Regions from separate parts of the Kitasatospora sp. NPDC088783 genome, predicted to be linked through region 1. Evidence: riboswitches for the same ligand, from Rfam matches in the RefSeq annotation. Region 1 holds a riboswitch; each other region holds the start of a gene.
The links. Region 1 has a riboswitch for cobalamin ahead of ACIP60_RS28550 (HoxN/HupN/NixA family nickel/cobalt transporter). Riboswitches for the same ligand answer to the same signal wherever they lie in the genome.

Region 1 (7,397 bases):
GCCAGCAGGTGGTCGCCGCCAACCCCGAGCTCACCGAACGCGAACTCCTCAAGCGCGAGGCCCTCGCCACCGCCCTCACCGCGGCCCTGCGCGGGCGCGGCGTCCCCGACCCGGCCGCCGTCCTCACCGCCGAACTCACCCTGCTCGCCCTGCGCACCGCCCTCGCCCACTGGGCGGCCCGCCCCGGCCAGGACTTCACCGCCCTCGCCCTGGCCGAACTCGCCGCCCTGCGCGAGGCCGCCGCCGCCCTCTGAACCGGGCCGCCCGGCCTGTCCGAGCGCCCTGGGACAATGGACTCCTCGCGACCACCACGACCGAGGAGTTGACCGCCGGTGCCCGAGGGGCATGTGATCCACCGCCTGGCCAGGCGGAACGACGAGCTGTTCGGGGGGCGCCCGGTGCGGGTCTCCAGCCCGCAGGGGCGCTTCGCGGAGGGGGCCGCGCTGATCGACGGGCGGGTGCTGGACGAGGCGGAGGCGCACGGCAAGCACCTGTTCCTGGGCTTCGGCGAGCACTGGCTGCACGTGCACCTGGGGCTGTACGGGAAGTACGCGTTCGGGGCGGGCGAGGCGCCCGAGCCGGTCGGGCAGGTCCGGCTGCGGATGGTCAACGACACCGGGTACGCCGACCTGCGCGGGCCGACCGCCTGCGAGCTGCTCACGCCGGAGGAGAAGGCGGCCGTCCACCGCCGGCTGGGGCCGGACCCGCTGCGGGCCGGGGAGTCGGGGGAGGCGGCCTGGCGGCGGGTCTCCCGCAGCGGCAGCACGGTGGCCGCGCTGCTGATGGACCAGAAGGTGCTGGCCGGCGTCGGGAACGTGTACCGCGCCGAGGTGCTGTTCCGGCTCGGGATCAGCCCGCACCGCCCCGGGCGCGAGCTGTCCCGGGCCGAGTGGGACGCGATCTGGACGGACCTGGTGGCGCTGATGCACGACGGCGTGGCCGCGGGCCGGATCGACACCGTCCGCCCCGAGCACACCCCGGAGGCGATGGGCCGCCCGCCGCGGGTGGACGACCACGGCGGCGAGGTGTACGTGTACCGGCGGCACGACCGGCCCTGCCTGGTCTGCGGCACCCCGGTCCGCACCGAGGAGCTGGCCGCCCGGAACCTGTTCTGGTGCCCGCGCTGCCAGCGGTCCTGACGCCGCGTCACGGGCAAGCCTTGACGCAAGGTTGACCGGATCTTGGGCGAGGCCCCGGAACGCCGCTCCTATTGTCGGGTCCATGCCCGCTCTCCCGTTCCAGGACCGGCGCCCCGCCCCGGTGCTCCCGGTCCTGCCGTACCGCAAGCCCACCCGCGGCCGTGACTACTGGGTCCTGGACGACGTCCTCCCGGACCCGGACGCGGTGCGCGCCCGGCACCTGGCGCGCACCGACTGGGACGAGGGCTACCCGCACAAGCCGGAGTCCTGGCCGGGCCTGCGAGCCATGCCCGGCCTGGAGCCGGCGGAGCTGGCGCGGGTCGAGGAGCTGGTCCGGGAGGCCACCGGCGCGCCGCGGATCTGGGCGCTGGACGAGGCCGAGGGCGGCACCTTCAACCACAACTGCGTGCAGGTGGTGGGCGCCGGGGAGTGCGAGCCGCGCCCGCACACCGACTCCCGCTCGCTGTGCCGCTACGCCGCCGTGCTGTACCTCAACCCGGCCGTCCCCAAGCGCTGCGGCACCAGCTTCTACCGGCAGAGCCTGCCCGGCGGCCGGCTCGGCGGCAACAGCGTGGTCGCCCCGCACAACAACCTGGTGGACGCGCTGGGCACCCGCTTCGTCCCGCCGGACTCCTTCACCGAGGACCTGGCCGTCCCGCACCGCTACAACCGGCTGCTGCTCTACACCGCCAACCTGATCCACACCGCGACCGAGTACCACGGGACGGCGCTGGAGGAGAAGCGGATGACCTGCGTCTTCTTCTGGATGGCCTGACCGGTGGTCAGCACACCGCTGACCAGGCGTGATCTGCGCCACCCCGGCCCGGGTGCGCCCTTGCCGCGGCACCCGCGGCGGGCCTACGGTGGGCGGGCCGTGGTGCTCGGGAAGCCGGTGCACCGTGTCCGCCACGCGAGTGCGCGGCACGGGAGTCCGGAGCGGCCCTCGCCACTGTGATCGGGGAGTCGTCGGCTCCCACCCCGTGCCACTGGCCCCCGCGGCCGGGAAGGCCGGGCGCCGGCGCGCAACACCCCGTCAGCCAGGAGACCGGCCACGGCATCTCACGAAGTGATCCACGAGGTGCTGGAGCGTGATCCGCGGATGACCGCGCCCGAATCGACCCTGGCCGGGACCGGCCCGGTCGCCGTCCTGCCCGCCCTGCGCTGGCGGCGCGAGGACACCCTGCGCACGGCCGGGCTGATGGCGGTGATCCTGGCCCTGCACGCGGTGGCCTTCGGGACGCTGCTGTTCCTGGTGGTGCCGCACGACTACCGGGTCGGCACCCAGGTGTTCGGCGTCGGCCTGGGCGTCACCGCGTACACCCTGGGGATGCGGCACGCCTTCGACGCCGACCACATCGCGGTGATCGACAACACCACCCGCAAGCTGATGGCGGACGGCCGCCGCCCGGTCTCGGTGGGCTTCTGGTTCGCGCTCGGCCACTCCTCGATGGTGGTGCTGATGGCCGCCCTGGTGGCCGGGGGCGCGGCGCTGGCGGGCACCCTGATGGACGAGGACTCGACCACCCACCAGGTGCTGGGCACCGTCGGCACCACCGCGTCCGGCGCCTTCCTCTACCTGATCGCGGCGCTCAACCTGGTCGCCCTGCTGGGCATCTGGCGGGTGTTCCGGGCGATGCGGGCCGGGGAGTACGACGAGGCCGAGCTGGAGAAGCACCTGGACGCCCGGGGCTTCCTGGCCCGGCTGCTGAACCGGGCCACCCGCTCGATCAGCCGCCCCGGGCAGATGTTCCCGGTCGGCATGGTGCTCGGCCTGGGCTTCGACACCGCCACCGAGGTCACCCTGATGGTGATGGCGGGCTCCGGCGCGGCCTCCGGCCTGCCCTGGTACGCGGTGGTCTGCCTGCCGCTGCTGTTCGCCGCCGGGATGAGCCTGTTCGACACCCTGGACGGCACGTTCATGAACATCGCCTACCAGTGGGCGTTCTCGAACCCGGTCCGCAAGGTGTACTACAACCTGACCATCACCGGGCTGTCGATCGCGGTGGCCTTCGTGATCGGCACCATCGAGCTGGTCGCCGTGCTGCACGACAAGTTCGGCCTGACCGATCCCGTCACCGGCTGGATCGCCGGCCTCGGCCTGGACAACGTCGGCTTCGTGATCGTCGGCCTGTTCGTGGTGGTCTGGGCCGCCGCGATCGGCTACTGGCGGATCGCCAAGCGCTCCCGGACGTTCGGCGGCCCGCGGGCGGGCGCGTCCTGACGGCGCGTCAGCCGGCGGCCAGGATCAGCGTCCCGGCCACCGCGAGGCCCGCGCCCACCACCTGCACCCGCAGCAGCCGCTCCTTCAGCAGGCCGCGCGCCATCAGTGCGGTGACCACCGGGTAGAGCGAGGCCAGTACGGCCGCCACCGCCACCGACCCCAGGTGCGAGGCGGCCGCGTACAGGCCGTTCGCGGCCACGTCGGCCACCCCGACGGCGGTCAGCGCGGGCAGCGACCGGGCGCCCGCCGAAAGTCCGAGGGGCCGCCGGCGGGCCGCGGCGGCCAGCATCCCGGCCCCGACCACCGCGTTGGTCAGCCGCTGCACGCACAGCGTGAGCAGCAGGGCGCCGCCCGCGCCGGCGTGCGCGACCAGGGCCAGCACCGCCCCGAAGGCGAACGCCGCGCCCAGCGTCAGCACCAGCACCCGCCGGCCGACCGCGGGCCCGCCGCGCTGCGGGCCGCCCGCCAGGGCGACCCCGGCGACGGCCACCGCGATGCCCAACCCCTGGACGGCGCCGGGCCGTTCGCCGAGGAACAGGCCGACGCCGATCGGCACCAGCACGCCGACGGTGGCCAGCGGCGACACCACGCCCATCGGCCCGAGCGCCAGCGCCCGGTAGAACGCCAGCAGCGCGAACGGCCCGACCACGCCCGCCGCCACCGCGTACCAGAGGGCGGGGGAGGCCCCCGGCCAGCCGCCGGTGGCGGTCACCGCCGCCGCGAGCACCGCGGCGGCGGCCGACTGGGAGAGCACCACCACGGTCGGCGCGGGCACCCGCCGGGTGATCGCCCCGCCCCCGTAGTCGGCGACGCCCCAGAGCAGGCTGGCGAGCAGCGCGAACGCGGCGCTCACCGGAGGAACCGGCAGGCGGACAGCATGGTGGACCCCGCAGTACAGTCGGTGGATCTGTCGATGCCGCCGCAGCATAGTTCAACCTGCTGCACTCACCCAACCAGAATATTGGACTGCCCGTGCCGGACGCCGATCTCGTCACCCAGGCCCTCGCCCGCAACCTCAAGCGTCTGCGGCTCGAACGCGGCCACACCCTGGACGCCCTGGCCGCCCGCTCCGGGGTCAGCCGCGGCATGGTCGTCCAGATCGAACAGGCCCGCACCAACCCGAGCGTGGGCACCGTGGTCCGGCTCGCCGACGCGCTCGGGGTCTCGATCGCCCGGCTGCTCGACTACGACGAGACCTCCGCCGTCCGGATCGTCCCCGCCGAGCAGGCCGTCCGGCTGTGGAACGGCCCCGGGGGCGGCAGCGGCACCCTGCTCGGCGGCGCCGAGGCCCCCGGGCCGCTGGAGCTGTGGTCCTGGCGGCTGCACCCCGGCGAGTCGCACGCCTCCGACCCGCACCCGCCCGGCACCGTCGAGATCGCCCGGGTCGACGAGGGCGTGCTCACCCTCACCCTGGACGGCCGCGAGCACCGCGTCCCGGCCGGGGCCACCGCCTCCTACGAGGCCGGCACCGCGCACGGCTACCGCAACGACGGCGACGCGCCGTGCCTGGTCACCATGGTGGTCTCGGTCCCCCCGCCCGGCGCGTAGCCGACCGCCGACCGCCGACCGCCGACCGGACACGGGCGAAGGGCCCCGGGGAAGCCCCGGGGCCCTTCGCGTCCCGCCGTGCGCCGTCAGCCGCCGTACCTGCGCCGGTACAGCTCCACCCGGCCCTCGGTGTCCATCAGCCGGGCCCTGCCGGTGTAGAACGGGTGGCTCGCCGAGGACGTCTCGACGTCCACCACCGGGTACGTCCGCCCGTCGGCCCACTCGACCGTCCGCTCGCTCGCGGCGGTGGAACGGGTCAGGAACGACAGGCCCCCGGTCTTGTCGCGGAACACCACCGGACGGTAGTCGGGGTGAATTCCCTGCTGCATGACTGCTCCTCCTCGCTGTGTGTCGGTCGGTCTGGCCCTCCGGGCTCCCCGGGTGCCTCAGCGGGCCTCGCGGAACTCCACGTGCCGCCCGGCCACCGGATCGAACTTCCTCAGCACCATCCGGTCCGGGTCGTTGCGGCGGTTCTTCCGCGTCGCGTACGTGAACCCGGTGCCCGCCGTCGACCGGAGCGTGACCACCGGTCGCAGTTCGCTGCGTGCCATGCCCGCCTCCTCTCCGTCCTTCTCCCGGCAACGATTGCCGTTTTCATCAGGTCACAACACGGCCGCCCCGCCGGGCATTCCCCACCCGACGGCCCGCCCCGACAGGCGCCCCGGGGCCCCCGTTCGTAGGCTCGGAGCATGTCCGACGCGCACGCCGAACGACGCGAACGCCTCCGCGAGCACTGCAGCGCCTCCGGGGCCGACGCCGCGCTGATCACGCGCGCCGCCAACGTCCGCTACCTGACCGGCTGCCCGCCGCTGGGCGCCGCGCTGCTGCTCACCCGCGAGCGCGCGGTGCTCGCGGTGCCCGAGGACGCCGAGCCGGCCGAGGGCGGCGAGGGCGGCGAACGGCGGCTCGACCCGGAGGTCACCCGGCTGCCGGTGCCCGGCGAGGCCGACGCGGCGTGCGCCGCCGCCGAGGCCGCCGCCCGGCTGCGGGTGCGCGACCTGGCCGTCGAGGAGCACGACCTCACGGTGGCCCGGCACCGCGCCGTCGCCCGGCTGGCGCAGGCGGACCGGCTGCTGGACCTGGACCGGGCGGTCGAGCGGCTGCGGGTGGTCAAGGACGAGCACGAGATCGCCGACCTGCGGATCGCCGCCGAGATCGCCGACCAGGCCCTCGGCGAGCTGCTCGAATCCATCCTGGTCGGCCGCACCGAGCGGCACCTGGCGATGGAGCTGGAGCGCCGGATGATCGACCACGGCGCCGACCGGGCCGCCTTCCCGGTCTCGGTCGGCACCGGCACCCACTCCGGCCTGGAGCGCCACCAGCCCACCGACCGCCGGGTCGAGGAGGGCGACTTCCTCACCGTCGCGCTCGGCGCCAGCTACCGCGGCTACGGCATCTCCACCGCCCGCACCTTCGTGATCGGCGCCGCCCCCGCCGCCTGGCAGGTCGAGCTGCACCGGCTGGTCTTCCACGCCCAGCGGGCCGGCCGGGAGGCCCTCGGCCCCGGCGTCGAGCAGCACGTCCCGGACGACGCGGCCCGCTCGATCCTCCAGGCCGCGGGCCACGCCGAGCGCTCCGTGCACGCCCTGGGGCACGGCATCGGCCTGGAGATCCGGGAGGCTCCGCGCCTGGGGCCCGCCGACATGGGTAAACTGGACAATCGCGTGCCGGTCACCGTCGGCCCCGGGGTCCATCTCCCGGGTCGGGGCGGCGTCCGGATCGAGGACACGCTCGTGGTGCGGCCTCCCGAGGAGGGCGGGCCCGAGCTGCTCACCATCACCACCAAGGAGCTCCTCGCGCTGTGACCGAGCCCGGTCCCGGCGGCGCGCCGCTTGGTGTTCCTTGACAGCGGACATATCAGGAGTAAGTGCGCCCGTGGCTACCACGAACGATCTCAAGAACGGCATGGTCCTCAAGCTGGACGGCGGCAAGCTCTGGACCGTCGTCGAGTTCCAGCACGTCAAGCCCGGCAAGGGCCCGGCCTTCGTTCGCACCAAGCTGAAGGAGGTCCTCTCCGGCAAGGTCGTCGAGAAGACCTTCAACGCGGGCATCAAGGTCGAGACCGCCAACGTCGACAAGCGGACCATGCAGTACTCGTACCGCGACGGCGACGCGTTCATCTTCATGGACATGGACACCTACGACCAGGTCCCGGTCGACTCCGCCACCGTCGGCGACGCCGCCAAGTACCTGCTGGAGGGCTTCGAGGCCCTGGTCGCGCAGAACGAGGGCGTCCCGCTGTACGTCGAGCTCCCCGCCGCGGTCGAGCTGGTCATCGCCGAGACCGAGCCGGGCGTCCAGGGCGACCGCTCCACCGGCGGCACCAAGCCCGCCACCCTGGAGACCGGCGCCGAGATCCAGGTGCCGCTGTTCGTCACCACGGGCGAGAAGGTCAAGGTCGACACCCGCGACGGCAGCTACCTCGGCCGGGTCAAGTAACCGTGGCGGCTGCTCGTAGCAAGGCCCGCACCCGGGCCTTCCAGATCCTG
Region 2 (7,397 bases), on a different contig from region 1:
GTGGCCGGGCTCGGCTACGCCGTGTTGATCGGTCTCGGGTACGTCCTGCTGCCCGCGATCAACGAAGTCCCCGAGGACTTCTCCGCCACCCTGCTCTGGCAGTTCCGGGTCGCGGCCCTGGCCATCCAGCTCACCCTCTGGCTGTCCTTCGGCCTGCTCTTCGGCCACCTGGCCGAGCGGCTCCTGTTGCCCAAGCCGGCCCGCACCGCCGAGCCGACCGCCACGGCGGCCCCCGCCGCCCGCTAGCGGCGCGCCCGACGGGCCGGCACGCACCGCATGCGGTGCGTGCCGGCCCGTCGGCGTTCCGGGCCCGTCCGTCGCGGGCGGGACGTCAGCCGGTCAGTTCTGCCCGCAGGGTGCGGGCGGCGGCGACCAGGCTGTCGATCGAGGCCCGGGTCTCGGTCCAGCCGCGGGTCTTCAGGCCGCAGTCCGGGTTGACCCAGAGGCGCTCGGCGGGGATCGCGGCCAGCCCGGCCCGCAGCAGTTCCAGCGCCTCCTCGGGGGAGGGGACGCGCGGGGAGTGGATGTCCCACACGCCCGGGCCGACCTCGGCGAGGTAGCCCGCCTCGGCGAGTTCGCGCGCCACCTGCATGTGCGAGCGGGCGGCCTCCAGCGAGATCACGTCCGCGTCCAACTCCTCGATGGCGCGCAGGATGTCGCCGAACTCGGCGTAGCACATGTGGGTGTGGACCTGGGTGTCGGCGCGGACCCCGGAGGTGGTGAGCCGGAACGCGTCGGTGGCCCAGTCCAGGTACGCGGGCCAGCCGGAGCGCCGCAGCGGCAGCGTCTCGCGCAGCGCGGGCTCGTCGACCTGGATCACGGCGGCGCCCGCCGCCTCCAGGTCCGCCACCTCGTCGCGCAGGGCGAGGGCGACCTGCCGGGCGGTGTCGGCCAGCGGCTGGTCGTCGCGGACGAACGACCAGGCCAGCATGGTGACCGGGCCGGTCAGCATGCCCTTGACCGGGCGGTCGGTGAGGCCCTGCGCGAAGCGGTACCAGTCGACTGTCATCGGGTGCGGGCGGGAGATGTCGCCCGCCAGCACCGGCGGACGCACGTACCGGGTGCCGTAGGACTGCACCCAGCCGTGCCGGGTGGCCAGGTAGCCGGTGAGCTGCTCGGCGAAGTACTGCACCATGTCGTTGCGTTCGGGCTCGCCGTGCACCAGCACGTCCAGGCCCGCCCGCTCCTGGTAGGCGACCACCTCGCGGACCTCGGCCTCCATCCGCTTGCGGTAGTCCGCCGCGTCGATCCGTCCGGCGTTCAACTCGGCGCGGTCGGAGCGCAGTTCGGCGGTCTGCGGGAAGGAGCCGATGGTGGTGGCGGGCAGCAGCGGCAGGCCGAGCCGGGCCTTCTGCGCCGCGGCGCGGACGGCGTACGGGGCGTCGCGGCGGATGTCGGCCTCGGTGACGGCGGCGGCCCTGGCCCGGACCGCCGGGTCGCGGGTGATCGGGGAGGCCGCGCGGGAGGCCAGGTCGGCCCGGTTGGCGGCGAGTTGGGCGGTGACGGCGGCGGTGCCCTCGCGCAGGGCGCGGGCCAGCAGGGCGGTCTCGGCGGCCTTCTGCCGGGCGAAGGCCAGCCAGCGGCCGATCTGCGGGTCGAGGTCGCGCTCGGCGGCGGTGTCCAGCGGGACGTGCAGCAGTGAGCAGGAGGGGGCGACGTCCACCGTGTCGGCCAGGCCGAGCAGGGTCGCCAGGGTGGCGAGGGACTTCTCCAGGTCGTTGATCCACACGTTGCGGCCGTCGACCACCCCCGCGACCAGCCGCTTGCCGGGCAGGCCGCCGACGGCCGCCAGGTCGGTCAGGTTGCCCGCCGCCGGGCCGGTGAAGTCCAGCGCCAGGCCGTCGACGGGGGCCTTGGCCAGGGTGATCAGCGCCTCGCCGAGCCGGTCGAAGTAGGAGGCGACCAGCAGCCTGGGGCGGTCGGTGAGCGCGCCCAGCTCCCGGTAGGCGCGGGCGGCGGCGTTCAGCTCGGCCGGGGTGCGGTCCTGCACCAGCGCGGGCTCGTCGAGCTGCACCCACCCGGCGCCGGCCGCCCGCAGGTCGGCCAGCAGTTCCGCGTACACCGGCAGCAGCCGGTCCAGCAGGGTGAGCGGCTCGAAGTCGGCGGCCACGCCGGGCGCGGGCTTGGCGAGCAGCAGGTAGGTGACCGGGCCGAGCAGCACCGGGCGGGCCCGGTAGCCCTGGCCGAGCGCCTCGCGCAGTTCGCCGACCTGCTTGGCGGAGTGCGCGGCGAAGACGGTGTCCGGGCCCAACTCCGGCACCAGGTAGTGGTAGTTGGTGTCGAACCACTTGGTCATCTCCAGCGGCGCCACCTGCTGGGTGCCGCGCGCCATCGCGAAGTAGCCGTCCAGCGGGTCGGCCTGGTACGCGGCCCGGTGCCGGGGCGGGACCGCGCCGACGGCGACCGTGGTGTCCAGCACGTGGTCGTACAGCGAGAAGTCGCCGGTGGGGACTTCGGTGATGCCGGCGCCGGCCAGCTGCCGCCAGTTGGCGCAGCGCAGTTCGGCGGCGGTGGAGTGCAGCGCGTCGGCGGTGACGGTGCCCCGCCAGTAGCCCTCGACGGCCTTCTTCAGTTCCCGGTTCCCGCCCTGGCGGGGGTATCCGTGGACGGTTGCCGCGGCTACGGACTTCGCAGTCAAGGGGACTCTCCTCGCGAGCCTTGATCCTGGGTCCGGTGCACAGGAGGCGCGGAAGGGTGCCGAGACCGGGCGGTGCCGCGCTCGACCGCGCCTGCCCGCCTGGTGTCCGTACCGACCCGCCCTCGAGGTCACCGGTCACCGGGTGCGAACGGTCGCACCCGGGCAACGGGCAGGTCTTCGGACTCGCGGGCCCGCCCGGGGAGGCTCGACGCTCCCGGGCACCTACTGGCCGTCGCTTCCCAGGCCCGTCCGGACCCAGTGCGTATGACGGCGGTCGTTCCCACTCACCGCTGCGGGGCAGTCCCGGATTCCCACCGGGTTCCCTCTTGCGACGCCCTGCCTGGCGGACAGGGCGAACCAGTTGCGCGGCCAGTGTAGAACGGACCGGGCGTTCTCCGGTGCGAAGTGCGGCAGCTGTCCGGTCCGTGGGACGCGCGGGCGAACGGCGGACGGCGGACGGTGGTCAGCCGGTGCCCGGGCGGTGTTCAGCCGTCGGTGCGGCGCAGCAGGTAGCTGTCCATGATCCAGCCCTTGCGGGTCCGGGCCTCGGCCCGCAACTCGGCGATCCGGTCGGCCTGTTCGGCCAGCGGGCCGGAGACCAGGATCTCGTCCTCGGTGCCCAGGTACGCCCCGTAGTGGATGTGCACGCCCGCCGGGTCGATGGCGGTGAACGCGGCCTGCCCGTCCAGCATCACCACCGCGTCCTCGGCGCCCGGCCCGAAGCCCTCGGCGGCCAGCCGCCGCCCGGTGGTGATCCGCACCGGCCGCGCGGTGCGGGTCAGCGTGGTGCGGTGGCGGGCCGCCAGCACCGAGACGCTGCTGACGCCGGGCACCACCGTGTACCCGAACCCGGTCCGCCCGCGCGCCAGGACCCGGTCCAGCACGGCGGTCACGCTGTCGTACAGCGACGGGTCGCCCCACACCAGCAGCGCGCCCGTCCCGCCGTCCGGGAGCTCCTCGGCCACGGCCCGCTCCACCAGGTCGGCCCGCCGCTCCCGCCACTCCTCGACCGCCTCCGCGTACCCGGCCGCCGACCGGTCCCGCGCCGGGTCCACCAGCTCGACCACCCGGTGCCCGGCCCGGCCGTGCTCGGCGATCATCTCCCGCCGCAGCCGCATCAGGTCCTGCCGTTCCTCCGGCTTGTCGAGCAGCAGGAACACGTCGGTGCGGCCGATCGCCTTGACCGCCTCCAGGGTGAGGTGGTCGGGGTCGCCCGCGCCGATGCCGATGACGAGAAGAGTACGCATACCGGCGATTGTGCCTGCTGCCCGGCGCGTCCACCGGCTCGGGTCGGCGCTCCGGCCGGCAGCCCCCGGCGCGCGGAGCCCGGCGGGGCGTCGTGCGCGCGCGGACGCGCGCTGGGCCATCGGACGCACTCCGGCGGGCCGCGGCCGGGCGGCGGCGGGGCGGGGCGTGACGATCGGCGCAGAGCCTCCGTGCGCCCGGCGCGGGGGAGGAAGGTGCGTCGTGACAATGGACCGTCGTCGTTTTCTGACCGTGGGCGGAGCACTGGGGGCGGGGCTCGCGGCGGGCGTCTCCCCGGCCCGCGCGCAGGACCGGGGTTCGGGCCCGGGTTCGGGTCCGGCCTCCGGCGCGGACGCGGGCTCGGTGCGGGCGTTCCCGCCCCGCCAACGCGGGTGGCGGGCCGCGCCGCCGGACTGGCAGGCGCTGCGGCAACGGCTCGGCGACCGGCTGGTGCTGCCCGCCGACCCCGGGTACGGGACGGCGCGGCTCGGCTTCAACGAACTGAACGACGGCCAACTCCCCGGCGCGGTCGCCAAGTGCGCCTCCGCCGACGACGTCCGGGCCTGCCTGGACGTGGCGCGCGGCCACGGCCTCCCGATCGCCGCCCGCAGCGGTGGCCACGGCTACCTCGGCTACAGCATCCCGGACCGGGGCCTGGTGATCGACCTGCGCGCGCTGAACACCGTCCGGGTCGACCCCGACGGCAGGGCCGAGGTCGGCGCGGGCGCCCGGCTGATCGAGGTCTACGCGGGCCTGGCCGCCGCCGGCCGGCTGCTGCCCGGCGGGTCCTGCCCCACCGTGGGCATCGGCGGCCTCACCCTGGGCGGCGGCATCGGGGTGCTGGCCCGCAAGTACGGCCTGACCTGCGACCGGCTCACCGCCGCCGAGGTCGTCACCGCCGACTCCTGCGTGCTGACCGCCGACGCCGAGCACGAACCCGACCTGCACTGGGCGCTGCGCGGCGGCGGGGGCGGGAACTTCGGCGTGGTCACCCGGTTCACCTTCGACACCCCGCCCGCGCCCGGCCTGACCGTCTTCGTCCTGCCCTTCCCGGCCGGCTCCGTCCCGCAGGTGCTCGGCGCCTGGCAGCAGTGGGTCGCCGACGCGCCGCCCGAACTCTGGGCCAGCTGCCAGATCTCCGGCGGCAACCCGCCCACTTGCAAGGTCGTCGGCTGCTGGGTCGGCGACCCGGACGGCGCGAACCGGCAGATCGACCGCCTGGTGCGCGCGGCGGGCACCCAGCCGACCGGCCGCACCGTCGCCGCCAAGGACTACCTGGGCGCGATGAAGTTCATGGCGGGCTGCGCCAACGACACCGTCGCCCAGTGCCACCCCACCTGGGAGGGCGGGCGGTTGACCCGCACCGGCTTCGTCGCGGTCTCCCGGATGCTCGGCCCCGGGCCGGTGGACCCGGCCCGGCTCACCGAGCTGATGACCGGCCGCACCGGCGTCGACCTGCTGCTCGACTCGCTCGGCGGCGCGGTCGCCGAACCCGCCCCCGACGCGACGGCCTTCCCGCACCGCGGCTCGCTCGCCAGCGCCCAGGTCTACGCGGGCGCCACCCCCGCCACCGAGGACCGGGTCCGCGCCACCGTCGACGAGATCCGCGACGGCCTCGCCCGGCTCGGTGCCCCCGGCGCGTACGTCAACTACATCGACGCCACCCTGCCCGACTGGGGCCGCGCCTACTACGGCCCGAACCTGCCGCGGCTCCAGCGGACCGCCCGCCGCTACGACCCCGACGGGGTCTTCGCCTTCCCGCAGTCGGTCACGGCGGCCTGACGGGCAGCGCGCCCGCCGGTGCCGGTGCCGGTGCCGCCGTCGCAAGCAGCGCCGCCCCCCGGTCCGGCCGCCCCGATCCGGCCGGGCCGGTCCGTTCCGGCCGGGGTCGCCGTACGGGTGCGAACGGGTCGGGAGTGTCGCATCCGGGAGCCAAGTGGGTTGGTGCCAGCGGGACGTGACGTCCGATCAGGAGGCGGGGGAGGATCGGGCGCGGCGCAGCAGGAAGGCGCCGGAGGCGGCGGCGAGGGCGGCCATGCAGGCGGTGAAGACCAGTCCGGCGTCGGCCAGGCCGAGCGGGCCGGACAGCAGGCCGACGCCGATCACCGGGATGGAGATGCCCAGGTAGGCGACCACGAACAGGGCCGAGAGCACGCCGCCCCGGTGCCGGGCGGGGGCGGCGTCCGCGACCTCGCCGACCGCGCCGCGCAGCGCCATGCCCTGCCCGGCGCCGCCGACCAGGGCGGCCAGCACCAGCGGGACGAGGGTGGCGGTGGCGAGCGAGAGGGCGAGCAGGCCGAGGCCGCCGATCAGCACCAGGCAGCCCAGCGGGATCGCCCGCCGGGCACCGAGCCGGGGCACCAGCAACTGGCCGACGGTGGAGGCGAAGAACGCGGCGGCGACGATCAGGCCGACCGCGGCGTGGTTGCGCACCCCCAGGTCCTCGGCGAGGAAGGCCGGGCTGACCGAGGTGAACACGCCCAGCAGCGAGAACCCGGCGAACGCCGCGATCGCGGCGGGCACGAACACCCCGCGCACCTCGGCCGGCAGCGCGGGCCGCCGGGGCCGGGCGGTGCGCAGCGGGCGGGCCCCGTCGACGGTTTCCGGCAGCGCCCAGGCGACCGCCCAGGAGAGCACCAGCAGGGCCAGGTGGACGGCGAACGGCAGGACCAGCGGCCCCGGCGCGTACTGGGCGAGCAGCCCGGCCAGCAACGGCCCGCAGCCCAGGCCGCCCATGTTGGCGGCGGTCGCCACGAAACCGACCCTGGCCCGGCGTTCGGGCGGGGCCAGCTCCAGGACGTACGCGGTGGCGGTGCCGGTGAACAGGCCCGCCGCGAAGCCCGACAGCAGGCGGCCCGCGAACAGCCAGGCCAGGCCCTGTTCGGCCAGGAAGGCCACCGCGCTGGCACCCGCGCAGGCCAGCCCGCACAGCAGCACCGGGCGGCGGCCCACCGCGTCCGAGACGTTCCCGAACAGCAGCAGCACGCCGATCACCCCGAGCGCGTAGACGGCGAACACCACCGTCACCATCAGCTCGGAGAACCCGATCCGCTCCTGGTACAGCCCGTACAGCGGAGTGGGCAGCGTGGTGCCGGCCATGCAGACGGCGAACGCGCCCGCCGCCCCCAGGTACCCGTTGCGTCGACGATCTGTCACCACCCCACCGTAGGCAGCGCACCGGACCGGCCGGAACCGGCGCGCCGGGGGCGGACGGGCGCGGACGGGGGCGGGTGCGCGCCGGAGCCTCGGGCACCTGCCGCCGACGGGCCGAATCGCGACATCGCTCACATAATGGGCCACATGGCTGACAACAGGAACAGCGCGGGCCGGCCGTCCCCGATGACGGTCGGCGGCCGCGACGTGCGCATCAGGACGATCGCCTTCCTGGTGCTCGGCGTGCTGGCGATCTGGTTCATCGCGGTGAACACCGCCTCGGTGCGCATCCGGCTGTGGATCCCCACCGTCACCCTCCCGCTGTGGCTGGTCCTCCTGGTCACCCTGCTGGTCGGCGCCG
Region 3 (7,397 bases), on a different contig from region 1:
CTCGCCCTTCGCACTGCTCGGCTTCGGCAGCACGCCGCACAAGACCGCGGACCGGCCGGCTCCCGGCCGCTCCGACCGCAGCCTGGTGATCCACGAGGGCACCGCGGTGATCGATCCGCTCTGGTGGGTCTCGGTGGACGCCGGCTCCGGCCTGACCGCACGGCGGTGGCGGGTCGGCTACTTCAACGGCGACGCCCCCGACAACGCGCTGGCCTCGGCGCAGTGGGACGGACCCGACCGGATCAAGCTGACCACCGAGGGCGGCGAGGTGTTCGTGGTGGCCCTCGACCCGGAGACCGGCCGCCCCGAGCGTCAGGTACGAGTGGGCTGAAGGCTCGGTCCTGCACGAGCGTGACCGACTTCGGTCCGTCAGGGGAGCTCGGGGTGTCGGGGTTCGGGCCGGTGCCGGCCGTGGAACCGTCGAGGATGCCGGGTCGGTACCGCGGGTGCTGGAGCCGGTTGCGGACGGGGGCTTCGAGTCGGTCGAGGGCCACGGCGGCGAGGTCGGCCAGGCGGTGCTCGACGTGTGCCCGGCCCCGGCCGGGGGCCGACGCGTTCCGCAGTGCCTGCTCGACGCCTCGGTCGCGGTCGTGCGCGCCGACCGGCTGCTCGCCGACCGGCTGGTCGGACGGCGGCGGCGGCGGCGGACCAGCGCGCCCTGATCGGTCCGGCGCCCCGTCCCCGGCCCCGTGTCCGGGGACCGGGCGCCGGCGTTCCGCCGCTCAGGGCGCGGTGATGCCCGGCTGCGCACCGGCGCCGAAGGACCAGCCCTCGACCTCGCCGGGCGCCGGGTTGTAGCTCCCGGCGCCGAGGCTGCTGTAGGTCCAGGCGGTGCCGTGCTGGGCGTGCCAGTACGACCAGTACGCGCTGCCGCTGGGGTTGGTGCAGGTCGTCGGCAGGCTGTTGATCGTGCAGACGAAGCCGGGGTAGCGCGGGTGGAACGCGTACGAGAACCCGGCGCCGGTGAGCGCCGCCAGGCCGCTGGCCGGGTCGCCCGGGGCGCAGCCGGTCTGGATGCCGCCGCCGAGGGCGGTGAAGTCGACCACGACAGTGACGCCGGTGGTGCCGGAGCAGGCCGCCGCCTGCGCCTGGGGGGCCTGGACGGCGGAGACGCCGAGCAGGCCGGCGGTCAGCGCCGTCGCGGCGGCGATCGAGCCGAGGACGCGGCGGGCCGGACGGGCGGGGGCGAGGGTGTCGCTCATGCGGGTGCTCCTTGGTTTCGGGGGCCAGTCGGTCAGGGCGTTCAGCGGGCCGGGCAGGCGAGGACGGGCGCGGCGGGGCGGGCGCCGTGGGCGGAGAGGGCGACCAGCGGGGTGCCGCTCAGTCCGAGGACCGCCTGGGCGGTGGCGCGGGCGGCGCTGCCCGGGTCGAAGCCGGTGGCGTCGTAGGCGACCGCGCCCCGGACGGCCGGGTCGGCGGCGCAGCCCTGCCGGAGCTCGACCAGGGCGCTCCAGCCCTTGAGCCCGGCCACGGGGCGTCCGGTGGACAGCAGGGTCTGGGTGGCCAGTCCGGTGCTGTTGGCGTTGGAGGCGGTGGCCCCGGCCGCGGCGAACCCGCCGTCGGCGTTCTGGTGCGCGCTCAGCCAGTTCAGTCCGGCGGCGGCCTTCGCGGCGCGTCCGGTGGCGGCGAGGGCCTGGACGGCGAGTGCGGTGGCGTCCGGGTCGGCGGTGCAGGTGGCCTGGCCGAAGGAGGCCGGGAACCCGCCGTCCGCGCACTGGCTGCCGGCCAGGAAGTCGACGGCGGCGGCCGGGGCCCCGGCGGGGGTGCGGGTGAGGGCGATGACGGCCAGGGACTGGCCGAAGGAGTTGCTGTAGTCGCCCCACTGGGAGCGGTCGGAGAAGCGGCCGGCGGCCGTCCGGAGGGAGCGCAGGCGGGCCGGGAGGTCGACGCCGCCGAAGGCGGCCGGGTTCTCGCCGCGGACCTCGGCGGTGAGCAGCAGTTTGGCGGTGGCTCCGGCGTATGCCTCGGTGGTGCCGTCGCCCAGGTAGCCGGCGGTGTTCTCCGGCCTGGCGAGCCAGGCGGTGGCGCGGGCGGCGGCCGTGTCGGAGCCGTGGGCGGCGGCGAAGGCCAGGACGGCGTCGGCGGTCAGCCCCTGGTCGGGGTAGGCGGTGCCGTCGAAGACGGTCTCGAAGTGGTCGCCGTCGACGAGTTGGCGGGCCAGCCAGCCCGCGGCGGCGGCGTCCGGCCGGAGGGTGGCGGTGCTGGCGGGGAGCGGGACGGCCCGGGCGGGGGCGGCCCGGGCGGGGACGGCCGCGGGGAGCGTGGCCGCGAGGGCGAGCGCCGGTATCGCGAGCAGGCGCAGGGGGCGGCGGAGCACGGTCATGGAGAGCCTTTCCGAACCTGCGCGCGGGGCCCGGAGGAGGTGGCGCGCGGCGGCTCAGCCCTCGGAGCTCCGGCCCGCAGACCACGACGGGAGGAGTGGACGTACACCTCCGCCACCGGGTGATCGGGCTCGCCGTCGACAGCCGTCGACGGCCTACCGTTGCGGGTCAGCGCCGGATTCGGACCGGACTTCCCCCGACGGCGGAGTCGGGAAACATGACGGCCCATCATGGCGAGGCGCCGGAGGCCGGGTCAAGGGCGCGCGCGTCCCGCCGACGGACGCCCCGGTCGGCGGTGCGCCTCCGGTTCTTCGCAGGATTCGCCGATTCACCGGTCCGCCGGGTGCGGATTCCGCAGCTCGGCCTGCTGGACCGCCCGCGGCCCGACCGGCAGTCTCGATCATGCGCACCCCAGCCGCCGACGCCTCCGAGGAGTCCCGTGATCGAGCACCGCGTCCGTGTCCACCCCAGCGCCGACCGCCTCCCGCGCGAGGACCAACTCGCCTGGAAGCTCGCCGAGGTGGCCGCCGGCACCGAGCAACCGGAGGCGGCCTGCGCGGACACGGCCGTCAACCGGGTGATCGACAACGCCGCGGTGGCCGTCGCCTCGCTGCTGCGCCGCCCGGTCGCCGTCGCCCGCGCCCAGGCCACCGCGCACCGGGCCGCGCTCCCGGGCGCCTCGGTGTTCGGCAGCGGCACCCGGGTCTCCCCGGAGTGGGCGGCCTGGGCCAACGGCACCGCCGTGCGCGAACTCGACTTCCACGACACCTACCTGGCCGCCGACTACTCCCACCCCGGCGACAACGTCCCGCCGCTGCTGGCCGTCGCCCAGCACACCGGCCGCACCGGCGCGGACCTGCTGCGGGGCGTCGTCGCGGCGTACGAGGTGCACGTCGCCCTGGTCAAGGGCATCTGCCTGCACGCGCACCGGATCGACCACGTCGCGCACCTGAGCGCGGCCACCGCCTGCGGCCTCGGGGCGCTGCTGCGGCTGCCGACCGAGGTCACCTACCAGGCCGTCCAGCAGGCGGTGCACACCACCACCGCCACCCGGCAGTCCCGCAAGGGCGAGATCTCCAGCTGGAAGGCGTACGCCCCCGCGTTCGCCGGGAAGGCGGCGGTCGAGGCGGTGGACCGGGCGATGCGCGGCGAGACCTCGCCGTCGCCGGTCTACGAGGGCGAGGACGGCTTCCTGGCCTGGATGCTGGACGGCCCGTCCGCCGACTACGGGGTGCTGCTGCCGGGGCCGGACGAGCCGCGCCGCGCGATCCTGGACACCTACACCAAGGAGTACTCGGCCGAGTACCAGGCCCAGGCGGTCATCGACCTGGCCCGGCGGCTGCGCGGGAAGGCCGGCCCGCTGGAGCGGGTCCGCTCGGTCGTCCTGCACACCAGCCACCACACCCACCACGTGATCGGCTCCGGCGCGAACGACCCGCAGAAGTACGACCCCGCCGCGAGCCGCGAGACGCTCGACCACTCGATCCCGTACATCCTGGCCGTCGCCCTGGAGGACGGCGGCTGGCACCACGAGCGCTCCTACGCCCCCGAGCGGGCCGGACGTCCGGAGACCGTCGCGCTGTGGCGGAAGGTCACCACCGTCGAGGACCCGGAGTGGACCCGCCGCTACCACGACCCCGACCCGGAACGCCGGGCCTTCGGCGGACGCGTGGTGATCACGCTGGACGACGGCTCGGTCGTCGAGGACGAGCTGGGCGTGGCCGACGCCCACCCGGCCGGCGCCCGGCCCTTCGACCGGCCCGCCTACGAGGGCAAGTTCCGCACCCTCGCCGAGGGGATCGTCGTCCCGGCCGACCAGGAGCGCTTCCTCGCCGCCGCGGCCGGCCTCGCCGAACTCGGGGCCGCCGACCTCGGCGAGCTGTTCCCGGCCGTGGACGCCGAAGCGGTGCGCGCCTTCGACGCGACCCTGCCGAAGGGCCTGTTCTGATGCTGCACACCCGCACCACCCCCGCCCAGCGCCGCCGGGCCTTCCGCGAACAGCTCGCCTCCGGCCGGCTGCTGCGCCTGCCCGGCGCGATCAACCCGCTCTCCGCCCGCCTGATCCAGGACCTGGGCTTCGAGGCCGCGTACCTGTCCGGCGCGGTGCTCGCCGCCGACCTCGGCCTGCCCGACATCGGCCTCACCACCGTCACCGAGGTCGCCCAGCGCGCCCAGCAGACCACCCGCGCCACCGACCTGCCGGTGCTGATCGACGCCGACACCGGCTTCGGCGAGCCCGTGAACGCCGCCCGCACCGTCCAACTGCTGGAGGACGCCGGGCTGGCCGGGCTCCACCTGGAGGACCAGGTCAACCCGAAGCGCTGCGGCCACCTCGACGGCAAGGCCGTCACCTCCCGGGAGGAGATGGTCCGCCGGGTCCGGGCCGCCGTCGACGCCCGCCGCGACCCCGACTTCCTGCTGATGGCCCGCACCGACGCCCGCGCGGTCGAGGGGCTCGGCGCGGCGATCGACCGGGCGAAGGCGTACGTCGACGCGGGCGCCGACGCGGTCTTCCCCGAGGCGCTGGCCGACCTCTCCGAGTACGAGGCGTTCCGCGCGGCGGTGGACGTGCCGCTGCTGGCCAACCTCACCGAGTTCGGCAGGACCCCGCTGCTGGACACCCGCACCCTGACGGACCTCGGCTACAACATCGCCCTCTACCCCGTCACCCTGCTGCGCCTGGCGATGGGCGCGATCGAGGACGGCCTGCGGACCATCGCCGCCGAGGGCACCCAGGAGTCCCTGCTGCCCCGGATGCAGACCCGCTCCCGGCTGTACGAGCTGCTCGGCTACCGGGAGTACGCGGCCTTCGACTCGGCCGTCTTCGACTTCACCCTGCCGCCCGGCACCTGACGCACCGGAGGTTCACCCATGCCCGCCACCACGCCCGGGGTCCACCGCGGCCTCGCCGGTGTCGTCGTCGACACCACCGGGATCTCCACCGTCCTCCCGGAGACCAACTCCCTCACCTACCGCGGCTACCCCGTCCAGGAGCTGGCCGCGCACCGCTCCTTCGAGGAGACCGCCCACCTGCTCTGGCGCGGCGAACTCCCCGACCCGGCCCAGCTGCGCGAGTTCCGGGCCCGCGAGCGCGCGCTGCGCCCGCTCGACCGCACCACCGCCGAACTGCTGGCCAAGCTGCCCGAGACCTGCCACCCGATGGACGTGCTGCGCACCGCGGTCAGCTTCTTCGGCGCGGAGGACCCCACCGAGGACGACGGCCGTCCGGCCCCCGCCCTCGCCAAGTCGCTGAACCTGCTGGCGAAGCTGCCGACCGTGGTCGCCGCCGACCAGCGCCGCCGCCGCGGCCTGGCCCCCATCGCGCCGGACCCGGACCTGGGGTACGCCGAGAACTTCTTCCACATGTGCTTCGGCACCGTCCCCTCCCCCGAGGTGGTGCGCTGCTTCGAGGTCTCCCTGGTGCTGTACGCCGAACACAGCTTCAACGCCTCCACCTTCACCGCCCGGGTGGTCACCTCCACCCTCTCCGACCTCTACAGCGCCGTCACCGCCGCGATCGGCGCCCTCAAGGGCCCGCTGCACGGCGGCGCCAACGAGGCGGTGATGCACATGCTGGAGGAGATCGGCGACCCGGCCCGGGCCGCGGACTGGCTCGACCGGGCACTCGCCTCCGAACGGAAGATCATGGGCTTCGGCCACCGGGTCTACAAGGACGGCGACTCCCGCGTCGCGATCATGCAGGCGGCCCTCGACCGGCTGGTCGAGGGCTCGGCGGACCCCCGGGCCGTCCGGCTGGCCGCCCTGCACACCGCCCTGCGCGAGGCGGTGCTGGAGCGCAAGGGCATCCACCCCAACCTGGACTACCCGGCGGGCCTCGCCTACCACCTGATGGGCTTCGACACCCCCGCCTTCACGCCGATCTTCGTGATGAGCCGGATCACCGGCTGGACCGCCCACATCACCGAGCAGCTCGCCCACAACGCGCTGATCCGCCCGCTCGCCCGCTACGACGGTCCGGGCCGCCGGACGGTGCCGGTCACCGGGTAGGGCACCCGGGTGCGCCGGTCCGGGTCCACCGCGAGCCGGCCGGCGGCCGGGGGGCGGGCCCGCTGGGCGCAGTCGGTCCGTTCGCAGATCCGGCAGCCCAGGCCGATCGGGGTGGCGGCCCGCCCCCGGTCGAGGGCGATCCCCTCGGAGTAGACCAGGCGGTGGGCGTGGCGCAGTTCGCAGCCGAGGGCGACGGCGAACTCGCTGCGGGGCGCGCGGTGGCCGTGGCCGCCGTGGGTCACCGTCCGGGCGATCCAGAGGTAGCGCTTGCCGTCGGGCATCTCGGCGACCTGGGTGAGGATGCGCCCGGGTGCGGAGAACGCCTCGTAGACGGTCCAGAGCGGGCAGGTGCCGCCGAGCCGGGAGAAGTGGAAGTCGGTCGCCGACTGCCGCTTGGAGATGTTGCCCGCCCGGTCGGCGCGCAGGAACGAGAACGGCACGCCGCGCCGGCCGGTGCGCTGGAGGGTGGACAGCCGGTGGCAGACCGTCTCGAAGCCGACGCCGAAGCGCGCCTGGAGCAGTTCGACGTCGTAGCGCAGTTCCTCCGCGGCGGCGTGGAAGGCGGAGTACGGCATCAGCAGGGCGCCCGCGAAGTAGTTGGCGAGGCCGATCCTGGTCAGGTCGGCGGCCTGCGCGGAGGTGAAGGCCGGTTCGGCCGCCGCGACCAGGGCGTCGAGCAGCGGGCGGTGTTCCAGCAGCGCGAGCTGGGTGGCGAGTTGGAAGGCCCGCTGGCCGTCCGCCAGCCAGGGCGACAGGCGCAGGGTGCCGCCGGCCGGGTCGAACCGGCGCATCTCGGCCCGGTCGCCCGGGTCGGCGTCCAGCACCCGCACCCCGTGGCGGGCGCCGAACCTGGCCACCAGCGCGGCCGTGCGGCCGGTCAGGTCCGCGGCGAGGGCGGCGGCGGTGCGTTCGGCCTCCGCGTCGAGGACCGCGATGTGGTTGTGGTGCGCGTAGAAGAAGTCCCGTACCTGGTCGTGGGGTTCGGCGGGCACCAGCGCCGCGGCGGCACCCCCCGGGTGGTCGAGTGCGGCGACCCGGGTGACGGCCTCCCGGTAGCGGCGGTGCAGC
Region 4 (7,397 bases), on a different contig from region 1:
CGTCAAGGACGCGCTGGTCTACATCGTGATCATCGTGGCGGTGGTCTACATCCCGATGCGGCTGGGCGGCTACGGGCACGTGTTCGACGCGGCGCAGCACAAGTTCGCCACGCCCGGGGCGAACGGGAAGCCGAGCGGGGCGCTGGTGGTCGGCCCGTCGGGGCAGTGGGCGTACGCGACGCTGGCGTTCGGTTCGGCGCTGGCGCTGTTCATGTACCCGCACTCGGTGACCGGCGTGCTGGCCTCGAAGTCGCGCAACACGGTGCGCCGGAACATGGCGATCATGCCGGCGTACTCGCTGATGCTGGGCCTGCTGGCGCTGCTGGGCTTCCTGGCGATCGCGGCCGGGGTGGGCAAGGGCGTGAAGGGCTACAACAGCCAGCTGGCGGTGCCGCAGCTGTTCGCGGACATGTTCCCGTCCTGGTTCACCGGGGTGGCGTTCGCGGCGATCGGGATCGGCGCGCTGGTGCCGGCGGCGATCATGTCGATCGCGGCGGCGAACCTGTTCACCCGGAACGTCTACAAGGAGTTCCTGAAGCCGGACGCGACGCCGGCCGAGGAGACCCGGGTGGCGAAGATCGCCTCGCTGCTGGTGAAGGTCGGCGCGCTGGTGTTCGTGCTGCTGATGGACAAGCAGGTGGCGATCAACTTCCAGCTGCTGGGCGGCCTGTGGATCCTGCAGACCGCGGTGGCACTGGTGGCGGGCCTGTTCACCCGGTGGTTCCACCGCTGGGCGCTGCTGGCGGGCTGGGCGGTCGGCATGGTGTACGGCACCTGGCTGGCCTGGGGGATCTCCTCCCCGGCCACCAAGCACTTCGGCGGCAGCAGCTCGAACATCCCGGGGATCGGGCAGACCGGCTACATCGGTCTGACCGCGTTCGTGCTGAACCTGGCGGTGGCCGTGGTCCTGACGCTGGTGCTGCGGGCCCTGAAGGCCCCGGAGGGGGCCGACGAGACCTCGAAGGCGGACTATTCCGCGGAGTCCGGCGACGAGGCCGTGGAGCACGCTCCACAGCCCGCGGTGGCGCACTGACGCACCGGGGGCGCGCATAGCCGCGCCATGCGCCCTGTGGTCGCGCCGTTGCCCCGATCGACACTGGGGTGACGGCGCGACCATCTGTTATGACCGCCCGCTCCCTGGAGAGACCGGGGGAGACGGGTCCACTCGCCCGCGCCACCGACCACGGGGAGCCACCGCCATGACCGACCTCACCACGGTACGCAACGGGCACCGTCCGGAGGCGCAGCAGCCGGACGCCGGACCGAGACTGCCCTCGGTCCTGATCGCCACCCGGCACGGCGAGTCCACCGCCAACGTGGAGTTCCGGCACGCGGACGCCAGCGGGGCGCTCTCCGTCCCGATCACCTGCCGGGACGCCGACATCCCGCTCTCCCTGCACGGCCAGGACCAGGCCCGCGACCTGGGCCGCTGGTGGGCCGAACTGCCGCCCGCCGACCGGCCGCGCTCGGTGTGGTGCTCCCCGTACGTGCGCACCGCCGAGACCGCCCGGATCGCGCTGGCCCAGGCGTCCGGGCTGGGAGCCGTCCAGGTGGGGCTGGCGGTGCGCCACGACGAGCGGCTGCGGGACCGCGAGCTGGGCGTGCTGGAGATGCTCACCAAGGCCGCGATCGAACGCGACCACCCCGCGGAGGCGGCCCGGCGGCGGCGGATGGGCGAGCTGTACTACCGGCCGCCGGGCGGCGAGTCCTGGCTGGACGTGGCCCTGCGGGTCCGCGACCTGCTGCGCGACCTGTGCGCGGAGGAGGCCGGCCGGTCGGTGCTGGTGGTGGCGCACGACTGCACGGTGCTGATGCTGCGCCACGTCCTGGACCGGCCGACCGAGCGGGAGCTGCTGGCCCTGCTCCCGGTGGCGAACTGCTCGACCAGCACGTGGCGGTCCCACGAGGGACGGCTGCGCCCGACCGGCTGGAACCGCACCGACCACCTCTCGACCTGACCGCAGCCCCACGCCGGCACCCCGGGCCCGGACGCCCTGCCGTCGCAGCCCGGCACCACAGCAGCCCGACCCCCGACCTGGCCCCCGCCACGGGGCCGCGAGCGCCCGCGGCCGACTCGGGCGGGCGACCCCCGGCACAGGCACCCCGGGCCCGGACGCCTGCCGGCGCAGCCCGGTGTCCGTGGCCCGGTCCCTCGTTCCAGCCCCCGTTCCGGCTCCCCCGCCGTGCCCCGGTCAGGCGTCCTGGTACTGCGGCCCGGCGGTGCGGCGCGGGCCGCCGAAGGCCCGGCGGTAGGCCTGCGGGGTGGTGCCCAGGCGGCGGCCGAAGTGGTGTCGCAGGGTGGCGGCGTTGCCGAAGCCGCAGCGGGTGGCGATGGCGTCCACGCTCTCGCCGGTGGACTCCAGCAGGTGCTGCGCGAGCAGCACCCGCTGGCCGGTCAGCCAGCGGTGCGGGGTGGTGCCGGTCTCCTCCCGGAAGCGGCGGGCGAAGGTGCGCGGCGACATGTGGGCGAGCCGGGCGAGCTGGTCGACGCCGGTCTCCCGGTCGAGGTGGCGGCGCATCCACTCCAGCACCCCGGCCAGCGACTCGCCGCCGCCCTCGGGCACCGGCCGGTTGATGAACTGGGCCTGGCCGCCGTCCCGGTGCGGGGCGACCACCATCCGGCGGGCGATCGCCCGGGCCACCTCGGCGCCCTGCACCTTGCGGACCAGGTGCAGGCAGGCGTCGATGCCCGCGGCGGTGCCGGCCGAGGTGATCACCGGGTGGTCGTCCACGTACAGCACGCCGGGTTCGACGGTGGTCAGCGGGAAGCGCTCGGCCATCAGGTCGGCGTAGCGCCAGTGGGTGGTGCAGCGGCGGCCGTCGAGCAGGCCGGCCGCGCCGAGCAGGAAGCTGCCGGAGCAGATCGACAGCAGGTGGGCGCCGCGGTCGTGGGCGGCCCGCAGCGCCGCGCAGACCTCCTCGGGGTAGTGCGCGCGGATGCCGGTGGCGGTGGCGATCACCAGGTCGGCCCCGGCGATCCGCTCGGGGCCGTGCGGGACGTCGACGGTGAAGCCGGAGTGGGTGCGCATCGGGCCGGGGCGGTCGCCGACCAGGGCGAAGTCGTAGACCGGCAGGCCGCTCTCGCTCCGGTCCAGGCCGAACACCTCGCAGGCCACCCCCAGTTCGAAGGGGTGGACCTCCTCCAGCACCACGACGGCGACGTTCTCCAGCTTCCGCATCCGGCCAGCATGGCAGTGGCAGGATTTCGTGGCAATGGTGCGTTCCTGCCACTCGTCCGGCCCCGGCCGGGCGCGGACAGTGGAGGCATGACCACCGCACTCGCCCTGCTGGGCCTCCTCGGCAGTTTCGGACTCCTCGGCGTCCTGGTCGGCCGCGACCTGGACCGCAACGGCCGGCACGGCCGCGACGACGTGCACCGGCCGGGCGGCTACCCGTTCGACCCGGACCTGGCCGACCCGCGCCGTCGGCCGTCCGGCACACTGTCCGGATGCGCTCCCCGACCGTCCGCCGCGCCCTCGACCGCGACCTCGCCGGAGCCGGGGAGGTCAGCGTCGAAGCCTTCGTCGGCGACGGCCACACCCGCCCCGACTCCCCCTACGCCGCACTCCTCCGCGACGCCGCCCGCCGCAACCGGGAGGCCGAGCTCCTGGTCGCCGTCGACGACGGCGGGGCGGTGCTCGGCTGCGTGACCTTCGCGCCCGGCGGCACCGCGTGGGCGGACGTCGCGCACCCCGACGAGGGCGAGATCCGGATGCTCGCGGTCGGCGCGGCGGCCCGCGGGCGCGGCGTCGGCCGGGCCCTGGTGCGGGCCTCGATCGCGCGCAGCCGGGAACTGCGGCTGGCCGGGATGGCGTTCTCCACCCGGCCGTCGATGACCGCCGCGCACCGGATCTACGACGCCCTGGGCTTCGTCCGCAGCCCCGCGCGGGACTGGTCGGCGGCGCCCGGCACGGACCTGTGGGTCTACACGACGCGGTTCTGAGGGCGGGCCCGAGCAGGGCCCCGAGCCCGGACCCGAAGCCGTCCGCGGGCCGTCCGCGGGCGGGCCCACGGGCCGTCAGTGGGCGGTTCGCGGACGGTTCGTGGGCGGTCGGCGGACGGTTCGTGGGCGGTCGGCGGACGGTTCGCGGACGGTTTCGTTGTCTACGCGCGGCACCGCCGACGCGACACGCGCTACTACATCTGGTGCTTCCAGTTCCAGCCACCACAACATGTATGCTCACTCTCGCTGTCGACGCAGGGGAATCCGGTGCGAATCCGGGACTGCCCCGCAACGGTGAGCGGGTTGCTGCGACGCCCGCGCAGTCCGAGGACCTGCCGACGGTGTGCGACACGGCATCCCCGCAGACGCCATGCAGCACAGCTTTGCCGTCCGGTCTCGCGGGCGGACCGGGGGTGGTCTTCGCGCGCCGGAACGCGTTCTCGTTCCTTCGTGCCGCCCTCCCCTGGCCGCGTGCGGTGCCGGACACCCCGAGCCACGTCCGCCGCCACAGGAGAGAGTGCGCCTTGACCGTCGCCGCCTCAGTCACCCTGCCGTCCCAGGGATCCGCCGACGCCTTCACCGACCCCGGTGCGGCGCTGCTCCGGCTGCTCACCGACCGCAGCACCGACCTCCCCCAGGTGGACCCCGGCCACGTCGCCGCCGCCGCGCTGCGCGGCCGCCACGCCGGCTCGGACTTCGCCGAGCTGCGCGGGCTGGCCGTGGAGGCCGCCGCGTCGATGATCGCCGAGGACCCGCAGTACTCGAAGCTGGCCGCCCGCCTGCTGGCGCTGGAGATCCGCGACGAGGCCGCCACCCAGGGCGTCACCTCGTTCTCCTCCTCGGTGGCCGTGGGCCACGCCGAGGGCCTGATCGGCGACGCCACCGCCGCGTTCGTGGCCGGGCACGCCGGGCTGTTCGACTCGCTGATCGACGAGGCGGGCGACGACCGCTTCGAGTACTTCGGCCTGCGCACCGTCCAGTCCCGCTACCTGCTGCGCCACCCGATCACCCGCAAGGTGGTCGAGACCCCGCAGCACTTCCTGCTGCGGGTGGCGGCGGGCCTGGCGGTCGGCACCACCGAGGAGTCGGTGCGCGAGGTCGCCGAGCTGTACACCCTGATGAGCCGGCTGGAGTACCTGACCAGCTCGCCGACGCTGTTCAACTCCGGCACCCGGCACCCGCAGATGTCCTCCTGCTACCTGCTGGACTCGCCGCTGGACAACCTGGACTCGATCTACAACCGGTACGCGCAGATCGCCCGGCTCTCCAAGCACGCCGGCGGCATCGGCCTGTCCTACTCGCGGATCCGCTCCCGCGGCTCGCTGATCCGCGGCACCAACGGCAAGTCGAACGGCATCGTGCCGTTCCTGCGCACCCTGGACTCCTCCGTGGCGGCGGTCAACCAGGGCGGCCGGCGCAAGGGCGCGGCCTGCGTGTACCTGGAGACCTGGCACGCCGACATCGAGGAGTTCCTGGAGCTCCGCGACAACACCGGCGAGGAGGCCCGGCGCACCCACAACCTGAACCTGGCGCACTGGATCCCGGACGAGTTCATGCGCCGGGTCAACGCCGACGCCGACTGGTCGCTGTTCTCCCCGGCCGACGTGCCGGAGCTGGTCGACCTGTGGGGCGCCGAGTTCGACGAGGCGTACGTCAAGGCCGAGCTGGCCGGCAAGGCCGTGCGCACCATCCCCGCGCAGACCCTGTACGCCCGGATGATGCGCACCCTGGCGCAGACCGGCAACGGCTGGATGACCTTCAAGGACGCCTCCAACCGGGCCGCCAACCAGACCGCGCTGCCCGGCCGCACGGTGCACTCCTCGAACCTGTGCACCGAGATCCTGGAGGTCACCGACGACTCCGAGACCGCGGTCTGCAACCTCGGCTCGGTCAACCTGGGCGCGCACGTCGCCCCCGGCGCCACCGCCGCCGACCTGCTGAACGCGATGGACTGGGACCGGCTGGACGCCACCGTCCGCACCGCGGTGACCTTCCTCGACCGCGTGATCGACATCAACTTCTACCCGACCACCGAGGCCGGCACCTCCAACTCCCGCTGGCGGCCGGTCGGCCTGGGCGTGATGGGCCTGCAGGACGTCTTCTTCCAGCTGCGGATCGACTTCGACTCCGCCGAGGCCAAGACCCTCTCCACCCTGATCTCCGAGCGCATCATGCTCACCGCGTACGAGCGCTCCGCCGACCTGGCCGAGCGGTTCGGCCGGCACGAGGCGTACGGCGAGACCCGCGCCGCCCGCGGCCAGCTGCACGTCGACCACTTCGGCAGCGCCGACCCGCGGTGGACCGGGCGCTGGGAGGCGCTGCGCGCCCGGATCGCCGAGGTCGGCCTGCGCAACTCGCTGCTGCTGGCGATCGCCCCGACCGCGACCATCGCGTCCATCGCCGGCGTCTACGAGTGCATCGAGCCGCAGGTCTCCAACCTGTTCAAGCGCGAGACGCTGTCCGGCGAGTTCCTCCAGGTCAACCCGTACCTGGTGCGCGAGCTCAAGGAGCTGGGCGTCTGGGACCAGCAGACCCGGGACGCGCTGCGCGACGCCAACGGCTCCATCCAGGAGTTCAACTGGCTGCCGCAGGAGGTCCGTTCGCTGTACCGCACGGCGTGGGAGCTGCCGCAGCGCGCGCTGATCGACCTGGCCGCCGCCCGCCAGCCGTACATCGACCAGAGCCAGTCGCTGAACCTGTTCATGGCCGCGCCGACCATCGGCAAGCTCTCCTCGATGTACTCCTACGCCTGGAAGGTCGGTCTGAAGACCACCTACTACCTGCGCTCGCGCCCGGCGACCCGGATCGCCCAGGCCGCGTCCGGCGCCACCCGCACCGCCGCCCCCGTGCCGGTGCAGACCCCCGCCCTCTCCCAGGCCGAGCAGGACGCCATCGCCTGCTCGCTGGAGAACCCCGAGTCCTGCGAGGCCTGCCAGTGAGCACCGAAGACCAGAAGAAGATGCTGCTCGACCCGGGCTTCGAGCTGACGCTGCGTCCGATGCGCTACCCGTCGTTCTACGACCGCTACCGGGACGCGATCAAGAACACCTGGACCGTGGAGGAGGTGGACCTGCACTCCGACGTCGCCGACCTCGCCAAGCTCTCCGAGGGCGAGCGGCACATGATCGGCCGGCTGGTCGCGTTCTTCGCCACCGGCGACTCGATCGTCGCCAACAACGTGGTGCTGAGCCTCTACAAGCACATCAACTCCCCCGAGGCCCGGCTCTACCTGTCGCGGCAGCTGTTCGAGGAGGCCGTGCACGTCCAGTTCTACCTGACGCTGCTGGACACCTACCTGCCCGACCCGGAGGACCGCAACGCCGCCTTCGCGGCGGTGGAGAACATCCCCTCCATCGCGCAGAAGGCCCAGTTCTGCTTCACGTACATGAACGCGGTCGACCACCTCGACTCGCTGCAGAGCAAGGAGGACCGCCGGGCCTTCCTGCTCAACCTG

Region 2: it holds a riboswitch for cobalamin, as region 1 does, so the genes downstream of both, metE (5-methyltetrahydropteroyltriglutamate--homocysteine S-methyltransferase) here and ACIP60_RS28550 (HoxN/HupN/NixA family nickel/cobalt transporter) in region 1, are expected to answer to the same signal.
Region 3: it holds a riboswitch for cobalamin, as region 1 does, so the genes downstream of both, ACIP60_RS06560 (prenyltransferase/squalene oxidase repeat-containing protein) here and ACIP60_RS28550 (HoxN/HupN/NixA family nickel/cobalt transporter) in region 1, are expected to answer to the same signal.
Region 4: it holds a riboswitch for cobalamin, as region 1 does, so the genes downstream of both, ACIP60_RS09635 (ribonucleoside-diphosphate reductase subunit alpha) here and ACIP60_RS28550 (HoxN/HupN/NixA family nickel/cobalt transporter) in region 1, are expected to answer to the same signal.

Annotation. Positions count from the first base shown of each region.
Region 1 is NZ_JBIVKJ010000012.1:72,609-80,005, reverse strand. Features, by position in the region: gene ACIP60_RS28565 (helix-turn-helix domain-containing protein) at 1-254, shown strand, start outside; gene ACIP60_RS28560 (Fpg/Nei family DNA glycosylase) at 333-1,139, shown strand; gene ACIP60_RS28555 (DUF6445 family protein) at 1,222-1,914, shown strand; cobalamin riboswitch at 1,998-2,208, shown strand; gene ACIP60_RS28550 (HoxN/HupN/NixA family nickel/cobalt transporter) at 2,239-3,360, shown strand; gene ACIP60_RS28545 (EamA family transporter) at 3,368-4,213, opposite strand; gene ACIP60_RS28540 (helix-turn-helix domain-containing protein) at 4,333-4,908, shown strand; gene ACIP60_RS28535 (type B 50S ribosomal protein L31) at 4,995-5,237, opposite strand; gene rpmG (50S ribosomal protein L33) at 5,295-5,459, opposite strand; gene ACIP60_RS28525 (aminopeptidase P family protein) at 5,598-6,713, shown strand; gene efp (elongation factor P) at 6,784-7,347, shown strand; gene nusB (transcription antitermination factor NusB) at 7,350-7,397, shown strand, end outside.
Region 2 is NZ_JBIVKJ010000005.1:43,194-50,590, forward strand. Features, by position in the region: gene ACIP60_RS16045 (CbtA family protein) at 1-246, shown strand, start outside; gene metE (5-methyltetrahydropteroyltriglutamate--homocysteine S-methyltransferase) at 332-2,638, opposite strand; cobalamin riboswitch at 2,789-3,015, opposite strand; gene cobF (precorrin-6A synthase (deacetylating)) at 3,124-3,885, opposite strand; gene ACIP60_RS16060 (FAD-binding oxidoreductase) at 4,136-5,665, shown strand; gene ACIP60_RS16065 (MFS transporter) at 5,852-7,042, opposite strand; gene ACIP60_RS16070 (lipopolysaccharide assembly protein LapA domain-containing protein) at 7,184-7,397, shown strand, end outside.
Region 3 is NZ_JBIVKJ010000002.1:476,243-483,639, reverse strand. Features, by position in the region: gene ACIP60_RS06575 (hypothetical protein) at 1-331, shown strand, start outside; gene ACIP60_RS06570 (hypothetical protein) at 447-662, shown strand; gene ACIP60_RS06565 (hypothetical protein) at 723-1,202, opposite strand; gene ACIP60_RS06560 (prenyltransferase/squalene oxidase repeat-containing protein) at 1,244-2,323, opposite strand; cobalamin riboswitch at 2,420-2,553, opposite strand; gene ACIP60_RS06555 (MmgE/PrpD family protein) at 2,761-4,269, shown strand; gene prpB (methylisocitrate lyase) at 4,269-5,174, shown strand; gene ACIP60_RS06545 (bifunctional 2-methylcitrate synthase/citrate synthase) at 5,193-6,329, shown strand; gene ACIP60_RS06540 (short-chain fatty acyl-CoA regulator family protein) at 6,287-7,397, opposite strand, start outside.
Region 4 is NZ_JBIVKJ010000003.1:241,473-248,869, forward strand. Features, by position in the region: gene mctP (monocarboxylate uptake permease MctP) at 1-1,033, shown strand, start outside; gene ACIP60_RS09620 (histidine phosphatase family protein) at 1,200-1,958, shown strand; gene ACIP60_RS09625 (helix-turn-helix domain-containing protein) at 2,193-3,179, opposite strand; gene ACIP60_RS09630 (GNAT family N-acetyltransferase) at 3,449-3,943, shown strand; cobalamin riboswitch at 4,160-4,298, shown strand; gene ACIP60_RS09635 (ribonucleoside-diphosphate reductase subunit alpha) at 4,468-6,882, shown strand; gene ACIP60_RS09640 (ribonucleotide-diphosphate reductase subunit beta) at 6,903-7,397, shown strand, end outside.